DNA from 3 places in the Nocardioides pollutisoli genome. Region 1 is predicted to be linked to each of the others. Evidence: predicted binding sites of a transcription regulator. Region 1 holds the regulator's gene; each other region holds the start of a gene.

Region 1 (5,353 bases):
CCGGGGTCGAAGCGGCTGATGAAGTCTGAGTGCTGCGCTAGCTGGCGGGGACGACCAACTTCTGGCCGGCGACGACCATCCCGGAGTCGAGGGCGTTGAGCCGCTCGATCCGATCGATCATCGCGCGGACGTCACCGTCGTCGGCGATGCCGGCCGCGATGTCCCAGAGGGTGTCGCCGGTCCCCACCATCACCACGCTGGTGGGCTCGGGGGTGCCGGGCTCGTCGGTGGCGACGGAGCCGGAGGCGATGACGAAGCCGATCGCCATCAGGGCGAGGAGCGCGAGCACCACCACGACGACGCGTCCGCGGCGGGTCAGCCGCACGCTGCTGGATCCGACGCGGCGGGTGGGCCGGTCGAAGATCTGGTCGATCGTCATGGTGCTCATCGGGACCTCCGGGGGAAGGGGCGGTCTGCCTCGGGTGGTGCAGCTCGGTGACACAGTTCTAGTGGTGGCCACCGACAGTGGTGCTGGACCTGTCTGGACCGGCGGTTCGATCAGGCGTTCGATCGAACATGTGTACGAAGTTAGATCAGGTGTTCGAACAATTCAAGGACCACGCGAACATTTGTTCGAACGGCGTGTCGCGACACGCCGTTCGAACAGATGTTTGAACAAGCCGGGTCCCGGTGGCTACGGTGACCCCATGGCCACGAAGAAGGAATCCGCCACCGGCTCCGGTCCCCAGAAGGTCAGCGAGCTGCCCGACGGACCGCCGGACGCCACCGGGCTGACCCCGCGGCAGCAGCGCGTGCTCGCCCACATCAAGGACTCCATCGAGAAGCGCGGCTACCCGCCGAGCATGCGCGAGATCGGTGAGGCCGTCGGCCTGACCAGCTCCTCGAGCGTCGCCCACCAGCTCAAGACGCTGGAGGAGAAGGGCTACCTCAAGCGCGATCCCAACCGGCCGCGTGCGCTGGAGGTGTTCCTCCCCGAGGTGATGGCCGCGCGTCGTTCACTCGGCACCGCCGACGAGACGTCGTACGACGAGACCGGCATCGGCGACGCCGTGCCCGCGGCTCAGTACGTCCCGCTCGTCGGCCGGATCGCCGCCGGCGGACCGATCCTGGCCGAGCAGACCTACGACGACGTCTTCCCGCTCCCCAAGCAGCTCGTGGGCGAGGGGGAGCTCTTCCTGCTCGAGGTTTCGGGCGAGTCGATGATCGACGCGGCCATCTGCGACGGCGACTACGTGGTCATCCGCAAGGAGCAGACCGCGGAGAACGGCGACATCGTCGCCGCCCTGCTCGACGGGGAGGCCACGGTCAAGACGTTCCAGCGCAAGGACGGAAAGGTGTGGCTCCTTCCCCACAACATTTCCTATGATCCGATTGACGGCACTCACGCCACCATCCTCGGGAAGGTGACCGCGGTGCTTCGTCGGGTCTGAATTGGGTACTCCCGGACGGGAATGACCCGAGGTGACCCTGGGTTGATGTCGGGGGGAATCCCTGATGGCCGCGGGAGGGCTGATGAAGGACGCTGGTGCTGTGGCGACAGCACCTGCTTACACCCAGACGCGGACGGTTCCGCGCTGGGTCCGAGGCATCTTCGAGCTCCTGCTGATCCTGGCCCTCTGGGTCTTCTACAGCCTGGCCCGGCTGGTCGCCGACACCAGCATGCAGCCGGCCCTCCACCGCGCGAACGAGCTGCTCCACGTCGAGAGCATCCTCGGCATCCAGTGGGAGCTCCCGCTCAACCAGCTCTTCACCGACCACCGCGTCCTCGGCCTCGCCGGGAGCTACTGGTACGCCACGCTCCACTACGTCGTCACCGGCGCCGTGCTGATCTGGCTCTGGCGCCTCGGCGCCGACCGCTACGGCCCGGCCCGCCGGGCGCTGGTCATCGGCACCCTGCTCGGGCTGGCCGCCTACATCTCGCTCCCGACCGCGCCGCCGCGCTTCCTCGGGGGGTACGTCGACGTGCTCAGCCTCCACGCCGCCGACGGCTGGTGGGGTGCTGACGCCTCCGCTCCCCGCGGCCTCGGCGGGCTGACCAACGAGCTCGCCGCCTTCCCGTCGCTCCACGCCGGCTGGTCGCTGTGGGTGGCGATGGCCCTGCAGATCTACGCCACCAAGAAGTGGGTGCGCGTGCTCGGCTGGCTCTACGCCCTCGGCACGGCGGTCGTCATCGTCGGCACCGGCAACCACTGGGTGATCGACGCCCTCATGGGCTGGCTGGTCATCCTGCTCGGCTGGGCGGCCGCGGTCGCGCTGGGCCGGGTCCCGATCGATCGGCTCTGGCGCAGACGAACACTGGATGAACGAGCATCACGCGAGGACGCCCCCGTCGTTGACTGAGGCGTGACCACCCCTCAGCCGATCCACCGTCGCACCGTCCTCGCCACCAGCACCGCCGGTGTCGCGCTGGTCGCCGCCAACCCCGCGATCGGGGCCGCCGACGCCGCCACCGGCGCTGCCCGCCGACCCTTCCGCCACGGCATCGCGTCCGGCGACCCGCTCCCCGACGCCGTGCTGATCTGGACCCGGGTCACGCCGACGCCGGCCAGCACCCCGGGCTCCGGCGCCGGCCCGACGGTCCAGGTGCGCTGGGAGGTCGCGACCGACCGCGGCTTCCGCCACGTCGTACGCCGCGGCACCTTCACCACCGGCGCGAGCCGCGACCACACGGTCAAGGTCGACGTCCGCGGCCTGGCCCCGGCGACCTGGCACTACTACCGCTTCACGTACGCCGGGGCCACCAGCCGCGTCGGCCGCACCCGGACCGCACCCGCCCACGACGCCAAGCTCGACCACCTGCGCCTGGGGGTCGTGTCCTGCGCCAACCTGCAGGCCGGCTGGTTCAGCGCCTACCGAGGTCTCGCCGCGCGCGACGACCTGCACGCGGTGGTCCACCTCGGTGACTACTTCTACGAGTACGGCCCCGGCCAGTACGGCTACGGCTCCGACGACGAGGACATCCGCCCCCACGTCCCCGCCCACGAGACCCTGTCGCTGGCCGACTACCGGCAGCGGCACGCGCAGTACAAGCAGGACACCGACCTGCAGGACCTGCACGCGAAGTACCCGTGGGTGATCACCTGGGACGACCACGAGGTCGCCAACGACCAGTGGAAGAACGGCGCCGAGAACCACAACCCCGACCTCGGCGAGGGCGACTTCCACCAGCGTCGCGCCCGCGCCCACCGTGCGTACGACGAGTGGATGCCGGTGCGCATGGACGGCACCGCCCGCCTCGGCGACGGAGACCGCCTCTACCGACGCATCCGCTTCGGCCGCCTCGCCGAGCTCAGCATGCTCGACCTGCGCAGCTATCGCGACGGCCAGCTCAAGGTCCCGGACGGCTCGGTCAGCGACCCGGAACGCACGATCACCGGCCGCCAGCAGATGGACTGGCTCAAGCAGTCGCTCGCCAACGACCGCGCCCAGTGGAAGGTGATCGGCAACCCGGTGATGATCGCGCCGGTCGACTTCGGCGCGCTGCCCGACGACCTCATCGACCCGATCGACGACGTCACCGGTCTGCTCCCCCGCGACGGCGTCGCCTACAACGTCGACCAGTGGGACGGCTACACCGACGACCGCCGCGAGGTCTTCCAGCACATCCGCGACCACCAGGTCACCGACGCGCTCTTCATCACCGGCGACATCCACTCGGGCTGGGCCGCCGAACTGCCGTACGACGCCTCGACGTACCCCGTCGGCGACTCGGCGGGCGTCGAGTTCGTCTGCACCTCGGTGACGTCCAGCAACCTCAAGGACATCACCGGCACGCCGCCGCACACGACCAGCACCGCGGTCGAAGAGGTGATCAAGGCCAACAACCGGCACATCAAGTACCTCAACTTCGACGACCACGGCTTCTCCGTCCTCGACCTCACGCCGACCCGCGCGCAGATGGACTGGTACGTCATCGGCGACCGGGCCGACCAGGACACCGAGATCACCTGGTCGGTGTCCTACCTGACCCGCACCGGGACCGCGAAGATCGAGCAGACCACGGAGCCGGTGTGAGCACGAGTCGCCGCACCTTCCTCCAGGCCGGTGCTGCCGGCCTCTTCTTCTCGACGGCCGTCGGCGCGCCCGCGCTGGCCGCGGGCTCGAAGCGCAAGCGGGCCTACGTGATCGTGATCGACGGCTGCCGGCCCGACGAGCTCGACAGCGGGCTGACCCCGCACCTGGCGGCGCTGCGCGACAGCGGCCTGCGCTTCCCGCGCGCGGAGTCGATGCCCGTGATGGAGACGATCCCCAACCACGTGATGATGATGACGGGGCTGCGTCCCGATCGCACCGGCGTGCCGGCGAACTCCGTGTACGACCGGACGGAGAAGACGGTCCGCGACCTGGACCGGGCGACCGACATCCGCTCCGACACCCTCATCGAGCGCCTCAACCGCAGGGGGTTCACGACCGGCACGGTGCTGAGCAAGGAGTACCTCTACGGTGTCTTCGGCGAGCGCGCCACCCACCGCTGGGAGCCGATGCCGACCCTGCCGATCACCGAGCACGCACCGGACGTCTTCACGATCGAGGCGGCGCTGACCATGCTCGAGGAGCTCGACCCGAGCCTGATGTTCATCAACCTCGGCGACATCGACCGCTTCGGCCACGCAGACCTCACCGGCCCGCTCGGGCTCAAGGTCGCGCGGCGTACGGCGCTCGCCGACACCGACACCCAGGTGCAGCGGTTCGTCGACGCGCTCAAGGACCAGGGCAAGTGGGAGCACGCGATGGTCGTGGTGCTCGCCGACCACTCGATGGACTGGTCCACGTCCGACAAGGTCATCTCCCTCCAGGGCGTCCTCGACGCCGACCCGCTGCTGGCCGGCAACGTCCAGATCGCCGACAACGGCGGCGCGGACCTCCTCTACTGGACCGGCCCGGCTGCGCAGAAGGAGGACGCGGTCGCACGGATGCGTCAGGTCGCGCGCGCCCAGGACGGCGTGCTCGCGGCGTACGACCGACGAGCCGACTGGCTGCGGCTCGGCCCCGAGGCCGGCGAGGTCGTGGTGTTCTGCCAGGCCGGCTGGCGCTTCAGCGATCCCGACCCCGCCATGTCCAACCCGATCCCGGGCAACCACGGGCACCCGGCCACCCGGGCGATCCCGTTCTTCGTCGCGGGTGGCCACCCCGGCGTACCCCACCGCACGGCGTCGACCCGGGTCGCCCACACGGTCGACGTCGCGCCCACCCTGGCGGCCTTCTTCGGCGTCGGCCACCCCCGCGGCGGCTACGACGGCCGCAACCTCGTGTGACTCACCCGGCACACCGCTAGTTGGGGATTTCACAGGTTCGTAGGGTTGAGTGTTCGGGTGCGCCCCCGCAACCACACCCTGTCCCGGCTCGCCCTCGCCAGTGTCGCCGTCACCGCCACGGTGGCCGGTGTGCTGAC
Region 2 (5,353 bases), 2.7 Mb from region 1:
GCCGACGACGACCGCACGCTGCTGGCCCTGGCGCTCAACGGCGAACCGCTCGCGATCGACCACGGCTACCCCGCCCGGCTGATCGCCCCGAACCGCCCCGGCGTGCTGCAGACCAAGTGGGTCCGTCGGCTCGAGGTGGCGACATGAGGTGGCTGATCGGCGCTGTCGGCGTCGTGATCGGGGCCTTCGGTGCGTGGTTCCTCTTCAGCCGCCAGGACCTCGACCAGCTGTTCAGTGCGGCGGAGTGGCTCGTCGCCGGCGTCATCCTCCACGACGGGGTGATCGCGATGATCACCGTCGCGCTCGGCGCCCTCGCGGTGCGCCTCGTGCCGGCGCCGGCGCGTGCACCGCTCGTCGTCGCCTTCGTGGTGCTCGGCTCGGTCACCCTGCTCGCCGTACCCGTCCTCGGCCGGTTCGGCGCCCGCTCCGACAACCCCACGCTCCTCGACCGCGACTACACGACCGGCTGGCTGGTGCTCGCCGGGATCACGCTCGTCGCCGTCGTGGTCGCCACCCTCGTACGCTCTCGGGCAACCCGAGGAGGTGGGCATGGCCCGAGTGCTGGTCGTCGATGACGACCACACGGTGCGTGAGGTGGTGGTGTCCTACCTACGCGCCCACCAGCACGACGTGGTCGAGGCCGTCGACGGGGAGTCCGCGCTGAGCGCCATGCGCGAGGAGCCGGCCGACCTGGTCGTGCTCGACCTGATGCTTCCCGGCATCGACGGGATCGAGGTGTGCCGCCGGCTGCGCACCATCAGCGACGTCCCGGTCATCATGCTCACCGCCCTCGGCGAGGAGACCGACCGGGTGGCGGGTCTCGAGGTCGGCGCCGACGACTACGTGACCAAGCCGTTCAGCCCGCGGGAGCTGGCCCTCCGGGTCGACTCCGTGCTGCGGCGCACCGTGACCCCGCCCGCGCCGCGGCGCCTGGTCGACGGCGACCTGGTCGTCGACGAGGCCGCGCACACGGCGCACCGCGGTGGTGTAGCGCTCGCCCTGACCGCCCGGGAGTTCGACCTGCTCCGTTTCCTGCTGGCCAACCCGGGTACGGCGTACTCGCGCGACGACCTGCTGCGCCAGGTGTGGGGCTGGTCGGTCGGAGACCACTCGACCGTCACCGTGCACGTACGGCGCCTTCGGGAGAAGATCGAGCGAGACCCGACCCGGCCGACGCGGCTGAGCACGGTGTGGGGCGTGGGTTACCGCTGGGAGGCGACGGATGAGTGACCGGATGCAGATCGTGCTGGTCGCAGCCGCCTGTGCGGTGGCGGTCGGCCTGGTCGGGCTGCTGCTCGCCTGGCTGCTCCGGCACCGGTCGATCCGCTGGCAGCTCGGCCTGATCGTGGTCATCGCGATCGGGTCGGTGCTGGCCGGCGTGGTCGTGGTGTCGCGGCTGATGTTCCTCTCGACCCACGACTGGGGCGTCGTGAGCATGGTGGCGGGCGTGGCCGGTCTGGTCTCGCTGGTCGTCGCGCTCGCGGTCGGAACCGCCATCTCGCGCTGGTCCGAGACGCTGCGCGAGGGCGCGCGGCTGCTCGACACCCAGGGCTCCTACGTCGCGGACCCCCGCGGCCCCAGCGAGCTCCAGGCCCTCTCGACCGAGCTGGCGCGCACGAGCCAGCGGCTCGAGGAGTCGCGGCTGCGTGAGGCGCGGCTCGAGGAGTCACGCCGCGAGCTGGTGTCGTGGGTGTCCCACGACCTCCGCACGCCGTTGGCCGGCATGCGCGCGATGACCGAGGCGCTCGAGGACGGCATGGCGGCCGACCCGGACCGCTACCACCGGCAGATCCGGGCCGAGGTGGACCGGATGGTGCGGATGGTCGACGACCTCTTCGAGCTCTCGCGGATCCATGCGGGCGTGCTGACGATCAGGCCGGAGCCCGTGATGCTCGGCGACCTGGTCAGCGAGGCGATCGCCGGGGCGGACCCGGTCGCCCGGGCGCGCAACGTCCGTCTCGGTGGCAGCGTCGACGAGGGCATCGAGATCACCGCGGACGCCGCCGGCCTCACCCGGGTGATGACCAACCTGATCATGAACGCGATCCGGCACACCCCCTCCGACGGCTCGGTCGAGATCCGCGGCCGGGTCGTGCCCGACGGGGTCGAGCTGAGCGTCAGCGACCAGTGCGGTGGGCTGTCCGCCGAGGACATGGGGCGCGTCTTCGACCTCGCGTGGCGGGGCGAGGCGGCCCGCACCCCCGAGCCGGACACCCGGGCCGGGCTGGGCCTGGCCATCGTCAAGGGCATCGTCGAGGCGCACCGCGGGGCGGTCAGGGTCGAGAACGTCGGCGCCCCCGGACCGACCGGGTGTCGGTTCCTGGTGCTGCTCCCGTCCTGATCCCGATCTGATCCCGGCCGATCTCGCGACACGCCGGTCGGGGTGTGTGGATCGAACAGGTGTTCGGGCTAGTTTCTCTCCACAGGTACGACGCGGGGCGAGGTTCTCCACAAGCACGACGGCGCTGATCAGGCGATGTCGGTGGCTCGCTCTAGCGTCGCCGACGTACCTGGAACCCGACGAGAGACGAGGACTCAGCACATGGCTGGAGCAGACCGCGAGAAGGCCCTGGACGCCGCGCTCGCCAACATCGAGAAGCAGTTCGGCAAGGGCTCCGTGATGCGCCTCGGCGACGAGGTGCGTGCGCCGCTGGAGATCATCCCCAGCGGCTCCATCGCGCTCGACGTCGCGCTCGGCCTCGGCGGGTTCCCGCGTGGTCGCGTCGTGGAGATCTACGGCCCGGAGTCCTCCGGCAAGACGACCGTCGCCCTGCACGCCGTGGCCAATGCCCAGGCGGCCGGCGGCATCGTGGCCTTCATCGACGCCGAGCACGCGCTCGACCCCGACTACGCCAAGGCGCTCGGTGTCGACACCGACGCGCTGCTGGTCTCGCAGCCCGACTCCGGTGAGCAGGCGCTCGAGATCGCCGACATGCTGATCCGCTCGGGTGCGCTCGACCTGATCGTCATCGACTCGGTCGCGGCGCTGGTGCCCCGCGCCGAGATCGAGGGCGAGATGGGCGACAGCCACGTCGGTCTCCAGGCCCGTTTGATGAGCCAGGCGCTGCGCAAGATGACCGGTGCGCTCAACAACTCCAAGACCACGATGATCTTCATCAACCAGCTGCGCGAGAAGATCGGCGTGATGTTCGGCTCGCCCGAGACCACCACCGGTGGCAAGGCGCTGAAGTTCTACGCCTCCGTGCGCCTCGACGTCCGCCGCATCGAGACGCTCAAGGACGGCACCGACATGGTCGGCAACCGCACCCGCGTCAAGGTCGTCAAGAACAAGGTCGCCCCGCCGTTCAAGCAGGCGGAGTTCGACATCATGTACGGCAAGGGCATCAGCCGCGAGGGCGGCCTGATCGACGTCGGTGTCGAGGCGGGCCTGGTCCGCAAGGCCGGCGCTTGGTACACCTACGAGGGCGACCAGCTCGGTCAGGGCAAGGAGAACTCCCGCAAGTTCCTCAAGGACAACCCCGACCTCGCCAACGAGCTCGAGAAGAAGATCCTCGAGAAGCTCGGGGTCGGCCCGCAGGTCGACGCCCCCGATGACCTCGCTGACCTCAACGAGCCGATCGGCGTCGACTCCTTCTGACGGCCGGTGGTTGAGGAAGGCGCGCTAGCGCCTGTCTCGAAACCCCCGCAGTGCTGAGGAGACACGTCATGACTCTCCACGAGGACCGACCCGCCCCCGACTGGCTCGGTGACGTCGCGGCCGGCGTGGACGCCTGGACCCAGGGCGTCCGCCCTGCCCCGGTCGCACCCCCGCCCGAGGACACCGCGGTCCAGGTGCCCGAGGCCGATGCGGAAGCGGTCGCCCGCAAGATCCTGCTCGACCAGCTCACGGGTCAGGCGCGCAGCCGCAAGGAGCTCAGCGACAAGCTGGCCAAGAAGCTCGTGCCCGATGACGTCGCCACTCGCCTCCTCGACCGGTTCGAGGAGGTCGGGCTGATCGACGACGAGGCCTTCGCCCGGCTGTGGGTCCAGTCCCGCCAGCCGGGCAAGGGCCTGGCCCGGCGTGCGCTGGCCCAGGAGCTGCGACGCAAGGGCATCGACGACGACACGGCTCGCGAGGTGCTCGACGAGGTCGATCCTGCCGACGAGGAGGAGGCTGCCCGGGTGCTGGTCCGCAAGAAGCTGCGCACCCTGTCCCGGGTCGACGACACCACCGCCACCCGTCGGCTGGTCGGGCTGCTGGCCCGCAAGGGCTACGGCTCAGGCATGGCGTTCGCGATCGTGCGTGAGGAGATGGCAGCCGCAGACCGCGACTGACTGGCACAATCCGTCTCGTGGTGACTGAGCGCGAGATCCTGACCTACGAGCTGTTCGGCACCGCGGTGCAGGAGCTCGCCCAGCAGGTCGTCGACAGCGGCTACGAGCCCGACCTGATCCTGTCCATCGCCCGCGGTGGCCTGGGTCTGGGCATGGGACTCGGCTACGCCCTCGACGTCAAGAACCTGTCGGCGGTCAACGTCGAGTTCTACACCGGCGTCGACCAGCGCCTCGACGTCCCGATCATGCTGCCGCCCACCCCCGCGGCGGTCGACCTGGCCGGGCTCAAGGTGCTGATCGCCGACGACGTCGCCGACACCGGCAAGACCCTCGAGATCGTGCGCGAGTTCTGCGCCGACCAGGTCGCCGAGGCGCGGATGGCCGTCATCTACGAGAAGCCGTGGACGGTCGTGCGACCCGACTACGTCTGGCGGCACACCGAGTCCTGGATCGACTTCCCGTGGTCTGCTGCGCCGCCGCTGGTGCAGCGCAAGCGGTGACCGAGACGCCGGTCCGGCTCGTGGTCCACGACCGCGGCCGCGACCTCGAGGGCGTCGTGCACGACGGCGAGTCGTGGTCGGCGGCTGCGCGGCGTACGGCCGGGAGCGTGCACGGCGACCCGGTGCCGGTCGACCTGTCCGGCGAGGTGAAGCAGTTTCTCGTCGACCACGACAACCGCTACACGATCCGGGCGATGACGCGCGGCGACCTGCCCGACGTCACGCGCTGGCGGCAGACCGAGCACCTCCACCGCTGGTGGGCCTCCGACGGGGACCCGACGGCCGAGCGGGTCGCGGAGCAGTACGGTCCGAGCATCGACGGGATGAGCCCGACCCGGATGTGGGTGGCGGAGGTCAACGGCCGCTCGGTGGGGTTCCTGCAGGACTACCGGATCGGCGACTACCCCGACTTCGCCGTCCTGGGGCCCGACCCGGAGGCGATCGGCGTCGACTACGCCCTGGCGGAGGAGTGGTCGGGTCGTGGGCTGGGCGCTCGGGTGCTGTGGGCCTGGATGGCGCGCACCCGGCACCGGTTCCCGGACGCCAGGGCCTACTTCGCCGCGCCCGACCACCGCAAC
Region 3 (5,353 bases), on a different contig from region 1:
CTACGCCCAGATCCCGCTCACACCGGGCTGGCAGGACATCGACCCGAGTGACTACGGCGCCCCGGACCCGGCCCAGCTGATGAGCACCGACCACGGCTTCTCCTCCCTCCTGCCCGCCACCACGGACCTCGAGAAGGGCGAGAGCGTCCGCGGCGGCGAGGACAACAAGGAGGTGCTGACCGAGTACACCGGCACCGTCGGCAGCGACACCGTCAAGAACGTCATCCCGACGGCGTCCGGCGACTTCCAGGCGACGTACACGATCACCGACGACGGTGAGCTGCGCTCCGCCGAGCTGACCGGGGTGTTCTACCCCGACTCGGAGTCGATGACCTACACCGTCACCTTCGAGGACTACGGCACGGACAAGGACATCACCGCGCCGTGACCCGGTCGCCGCGGGTGCTGCTCGCGCTGGCCGCGATCGCCGTGGCGTTCGCGGCAGCCGACACGTACGTCGTCGTGCTGGCGCTGCCGGACATGATGGCGAGCGCCGGCATCCCGGTCGACCAGCTCCAGCGGGCTGCCCCGATCGTGTCCGGCTTCCTGCTCGGGTACGTCGCGATGCTGCCGCTGATCGGCCGGATCGCCGACCTGCGCGGCCGGGTGCCGGTGCTGGTCGCCGCGCTGCTGGTCTTCGCCCTCGGCTCGCTCGTCACCGCGCTCGCCTACGACATGTCGAGCATGGTGGTCGGCCGGTTCCTCCAGGGCGTCGGTGGTGGCGGCCTGGTGCCGGCCACGCTCGCCCTCGTCGCCGACCTCTACCCGGTGCAGCGGCGCGGCGTCCCCCTCGGTGTCGTCTCGGCCGTCCAGGAGCTGGGCAGCGTGATCGGGCCGCTCTTCGGCGCGCTGGTCCTCGCCGTCTCCGACTGGCGCACGATCTTCCTGATCAACCTCGCCGTCGGTCTCGTCCTGGCCGCCGCGATCTCCTCGGTGGTTGAGGAGGGCGCTCTGCGCCCCTCTCGAAACCCCCGAGGCGGACGGTTCGACTGGATCGGCCTGCTCCTCGCCCTCGTCACCCTGGTCTCCGGCGTCCTCGTCTTCGTCGAGCCCAGCCAGCTGATGCGCGACCTGACCTGGGGCCAGCTGTTCATCCCGGTCGCCGGGGACGGCCGCTGGCTGACCCCGCTCGGCCTGACCGCGATCGGCGCGTTCGTGCTCCTCGTGGTGCGCTGCGCGACCGCGGCGCGCCCGCTCCTCGACGTCCGGAGCTGGTCGCGCACCCTGCGCGAGGCCGACCTGCTCGGGGCCTTGTTGCTCGCACTGGCGCTCGCAGGCGTGATCCTGGCCTTCGCGACCGCCGACCCGAAGGTGCAGGTCTTCTCCGACCAGGGGGCCTGGTACCTCCTCGGCTCGGCGCTCGCGACGGCCGCGTTCGTCCTCCACCTGCGCCGCACCACCAACCCGCTCGTGCCGACCGGCGCCCTGCGCCGTACGCCGGCCTGGGGCGCGATGCTGGTCAGCTTCTTCATCGGGGCTGCGCTGATCGCGGCCCTCATCGACATCCCGCTCTTCGCCCGCACCACCGTCTACCCGAGCTCGCAGCTGATGGCCGCCCTGGTGCTGGTGCGCTTCCTGGTCGCGCTGCCGGTCGGCGCCGTGCTCGGCGGCTACCTGACCCACCGGCTGCCCGCCGGTGTGGTCGCTGCCGTCGGGATGGCGCTGGCGGCAGTCGGCTTCCTGCTGATGGCGCGATGGGACATCGAGAGCCTCGACCACGCCTGGTCGACCCTGCCGCTGCTCGTCGGCGGCTTCGGCTTCGGGCTCGCGCTGGCGCCGGTCAACGCCGCCGTGCTGGCTAGCACCGACGACGACGTCCACGGTCTGGCCAGCGCCTTCGTGGTCGTCTCGCGGATGGTCGGGATGCTGGTCGGCATCTCGGCCCTCACCACGATCGGACTGCGCCGCTACTACGCCGCGCAGGCCGACGTACCGACTGCTCGTGAGGTCTGCGGCGGCGCCAGTCGCTGCGCGGAGTTCACCCACCTGCTCAAGGTCGCCGGGATCGCGCAGGAGCACACCGTGTTCACCGGAGCAGCCGTCTGTGCGGCCGTTGCCGGCGTCCTCGCGCTGGCACTCTTCCGCACCGCCACGACCCGGGGAGTCTCGACCGGCGACCTGCTCAGGTCGGCCGGCTGAGGCATTGGCTAACCTGCCAGCGTGAGCTTCGACGACCTGCTGGCCGCCAACCGCGAGTTCGCGGCCTCCTTCGACCTGGCCGGCTTCGACGGCGTCGCCCATGCGGGCGTCGCGATCGTGACCTGCATGGACTCGCGCATCGATCCGCTGCGGATGCTCGGGCTCAAGGCGGGCGACGCGAAGATCTTCCGCAACCCCGGTGGCCGCGTCACACCGCAGGCCATGGAAGCCCTGGTCCTCGGCGTCCACCTGCTCAAGGTCGAGCGGGTGCTGGTCATCCCCCACACCCGCTGCGCCGTGGCGAGCAGCACCGAGGCCGAGCTGCGCGAGAAGGTCGGCGCCTCCGCCGGCATCGACGCCTCCTGGCAGCCCTTCCCGGTCATCGCCGACCAGGTCGCCGCCCTCGGCGAGGACGTCCACAAGGTGCGCGCGCACCCGCTGGTGCCGGACAGCGTTGAGGTCGGTGGCTTCATCTACGACGTCGACACCGGGCTCCTCGACCAGCGCTACTGAGCCGGCTCAGGACGGCGCGGCCGCTGCCGATGAAGAAGTCGTGGCCGACTACAACGTCCTGACGCACTCCGACATGGTCTCGGCCGGGCGTTCCTACTACCGAGGTACGTCGGGACGCAGCGCACCCGAGCACCACTACGTCGAGGCGACGATGATCGAGCTCACGACCAACCAGAGCTACGACTTCGTCAGCGTCGTCCCCGCCTGGGGCGACCGCGAGCCGCTCTACATCTTCACCTCGACCCTGGTGCTGCGCGACCCCGAGGAGAAGCACCGGCTCGGCGACGGCTGACCCCTCGCTGGTTGAGGAGGTTGCGCAGCAACCGTCTCGAAAACCCCGCAGGCTGCGGGCCGCCTGTGGTGGCGCGCCGACGTGGCACTTACACGGGTACGGCGCGCGGAGATCACTGCCGCATCCCGGCTTTCAGAGCGCCCACCGAGATTATCGACGATTAGGTCTTCTATTCGAATGTATGTTCGAGTAGAATGTGGTATGGCTCAGTTTCCCGACCCCGAGATCACCCGGTCCCACCGGGTGGCGTCGGCGACCGCGCAAATGCAGGCGGTTGCTGACTCGGTGGTCGACGCATCGGTGTGGTCGATGACCGCGGTCGAAGCCAGCACGACTCTCGTCGACCTGACTCGTCTCGAGGCCCGGGTCTGCGAGCTGAAGGCACGTGTTGCCGCGCACGCCGATGACCTGGGCGTCGGCGAGGAGGTCGGTGCGACCTCGACCGCGAACTGGCTGGCCCACCAGACCAAGCAGACCCGTCCCGAGGCTCACCGGGTCGTGCGCCTGGGTCACGACCTCCAGGTCCACACCATCACCCGCGACGCCCTCGCTGCCGGCGACCTGGTGGTCGAGCAGGCCCGGGCCATCATTCGCGCGGTCGACGCACTGCCCGACGACCTCGACTCAGAGCTCGTCGCCCAAGCCGAGAGGTTCTTGGTGGAGCGCGCCGCTGAGCTCGACGCCAGGGCACTTGCCATCGCCGGCAAACGGCTCCTCGAGGTGATCGCACCCGACGCCGCGGACGCCCACGAGGCCAAGCTGTTGGAGCGCGAAGAAGCACTCGCGGCGCAGTCGTGCCGGCTCACGATGACAGACGACGGCCACGGCACCACCCACGGACGCTTCGCCCTCCCGACCGCCCAGGGTGCGATGCTCGCGAAGATCCTCCGCGGGTTCGCCGCACCCAGGCACCAAGCCGCTACCGGTCCCCTCGGCGAACGTCGTCCGGGGCCGCAGCGGATGGGGAAGGCGTTCTGCGAGCTCATCGAGCGCTACCCGACCGACCGGGTCCCCGATGCCGGCGGCGTCAACGCCACCGCCGTCGTGATCATGACCTACGAGACCCTCATGGGCGGGCTTAAAGCAGCCCACCTCGACACCGGCGAACCCATCTCAGCCGGACAAGCGCGCCGGTTGGCGTCGCAGGCCGGGATCATCCCCGTCGTGCTGGGATCGAAGTCCGAGATCCTCGACGTCGGCCGGCAGAAGCGGTTCCACACCAAGGCCCAACGGATCGTGCTGATGGTCCGCGACCAGCACTGCACCGCCGACGGGTGCGACTGGCCACCAGGCATGTGCCACGCCCACCACGACCACCTCTGGTCCCAGGGCGGCCGCACCGACGTCGAGCACGGCAGGCTTCTCTGCCCCAGGCACCACGCCAGAGCCCACGATCCGGCGTTTGAGATGACGAAGCTCCCGGGCGGGAAGGTCGCCTTCTACCGGCGGACGTAAACCGACGCCCTGCCTTGGCTTTCCGGGGTTTCGAGACGGTTCCTAGCGGAACCTCCTCAACCAACGGCGAGAGCGCTGCGCGCCTTCCTCAACCAACGGGATCTCTCTTTCGACCGCTACCACGACGGTCGACCCCAGCGCGCCCGCAAGCCGGCCAGCGACTGGAAATCGCCATCGCAACCACAGACTCCGGTGACCACACCTCTCGTCAACCGCGACCGCAACCACCAGCGGCCCATAGGCAGCACACATTGCCCTGCCTTCGCTGCGGGGGTTTCGAGACGGCGCTAGCGCGCCTCCTCAACCACCGGGGTCCTACCCGCGACTGTTGGGGCTCCGCTCCGGGCCGAGGCGCAGGTCGCTGCGGACCCGGTCCGCGTCGAGCTTGCGGTGCGCGTCGAGCATGCCGTCGCGCACGGCGTAGCGGATGACGTAGTAGACGACAGTCAGGGCGACGAACGTCGCCACGACGAAGGCCAGGATCCCGAGAACGCTGATGTCGAGCATGGCTCAGGCTAACGCGGAGAGCGACCGCCCTCAGGCGTCGAGCGCCTCGACGTCGACCTCGTAGGCGCCCTGCACGATGAACTCCTTGCGGGGTGCCACGTCGGAGCCCATCAGCAGCTCGAACACGTTGGCAGCGGCGTCGGCGTCGTCGATCGTGAGCCGGCGGAGCGTCCGGTGGCGCGGGTCCATGGTGGTCTCGGCCAGCTGGTCGGCGTCCATCTCACCGAGACCCTTGTAGCGCTGGGGGGTGTCCTTCCAGCGGATGTTCTTCTTCTTGAGCTCGGCCAGCGTGCGCTGCAGCTCCGGGTCGGAGTAGGTGTAGACGTATTTGTCCATCCCCTTCTTGGGGTTGGAGATCTCGATCCGGTGCAGCGGCGGGACGGCGGTGTAGACGCGTCCGTCGGCGATCAGGTCGGGCATGTACTTGTAGAAGAGCGTGGCCAGCAG

Evidence for each region. The regulator LexA, encoded in region 1, represses DNA repair genes until DNA is damaged. The targets are predictions, from matches to a motif close to TCGAACANNTGTTCGA.
Region 2: recA (recombinase RecA) is a predicted target of LexA. The motif match lies at 2,393-2,408, and genes of this name have one in related genera.
Region 3: ABLE68_RS20800 (HNH endonuclease signature motif containing protein) is a predicted target of LexA. The motif match lies at 3,118-3,133, and genes of this name have one in related genera.

What each region holds. Positions count from the first base shown of each region.
Region 1 covers NZ_JBDZDU010000001.1:788,756-794,108, forward strand. Annotated here, with positions in the region: gene ABLE68_RS03810 (LysM peptidoglycan-binding domain-containing protein) at 38-388, opposite strand; gene lexA (transcriptional repressor LexA) at 648-1,391, shown strand; gene ABLE68_RS03820 (phosphatase PAP2 family protein) at 1,492-2,301, shown strand; gene ABLE68_RS03825 (alkaline phosphatase D family protein) at 2,305-3,975, shown strand; gene ABLE68_RS03830 (alkaline phosphatase family protein) at 3,972-5,216, shown strand; gene ABLE68_RS03835 (MXAN_6640 family putative metalloprotease) at 5,274-5,353, shown strand, end outside.
Region 2 covers NZ_JBDZDU010000001.1:3,507,783-3,513,135, forward strand. Annotated here, with positions in the region: gene ABLE68_RS17210 (molybdopterin-dependent oxidoreductase) at 1-147, shown strand, start outside; gene ABLE68_RS17215 (hypothetical protein) at 144-575, shown strand; gene ABLE68_RS17220 (response regulator transcription factor) at 550-1,230, shown strand; gene ABLE68_RS17225 (sensor histidine kinase) at 1,223-2,341, shown strand; gene recA (recombinase RecA) at 2,543-3,598, shown strand; gene ABLE68_RS17235 (regulatory protein RecX) at 3,667-4,275, shown strand; gene ABLE68_RS17240 (phosphoribosyltransferase) at 4,293-4,775, shown strand; gene ABLE68_RS17245 (GNAT family N-acetyltransferase) at 4,772-5,353, shown strand, end outside.
Region 3 covers NZ_JBDZDU010000002.1:559,708-565,060, forward strand. Annotated here, with positions in the region: gene ABLE68_RS20780 (LppX_LprAFG lipoprotein) at 1-388, shown strand, start outside; gene ABLE68_RS20785 (MFS transporter) at 385-2,139, shown strand; gene ABLE68_RS20790 (beta-class carbonic anhydrase) at 2,161-2,652, shown strand; gene ABLE68_RS20795 (hypothetical protein) at 2,693-2,944, shown strand; gene ABLE68_RS20800 (HNH endonuclease signature motif containing protein) at 3,146-4,399, shown strand; gene ABLE68_RS20805 (DUF6019 family protein) at 4,715-4,906, opposite strand; gene ABLE68_RS20810 (DNA gyrase/topoisomerase IV subunit B) at 4,937-5,353, opposite strand, start outside.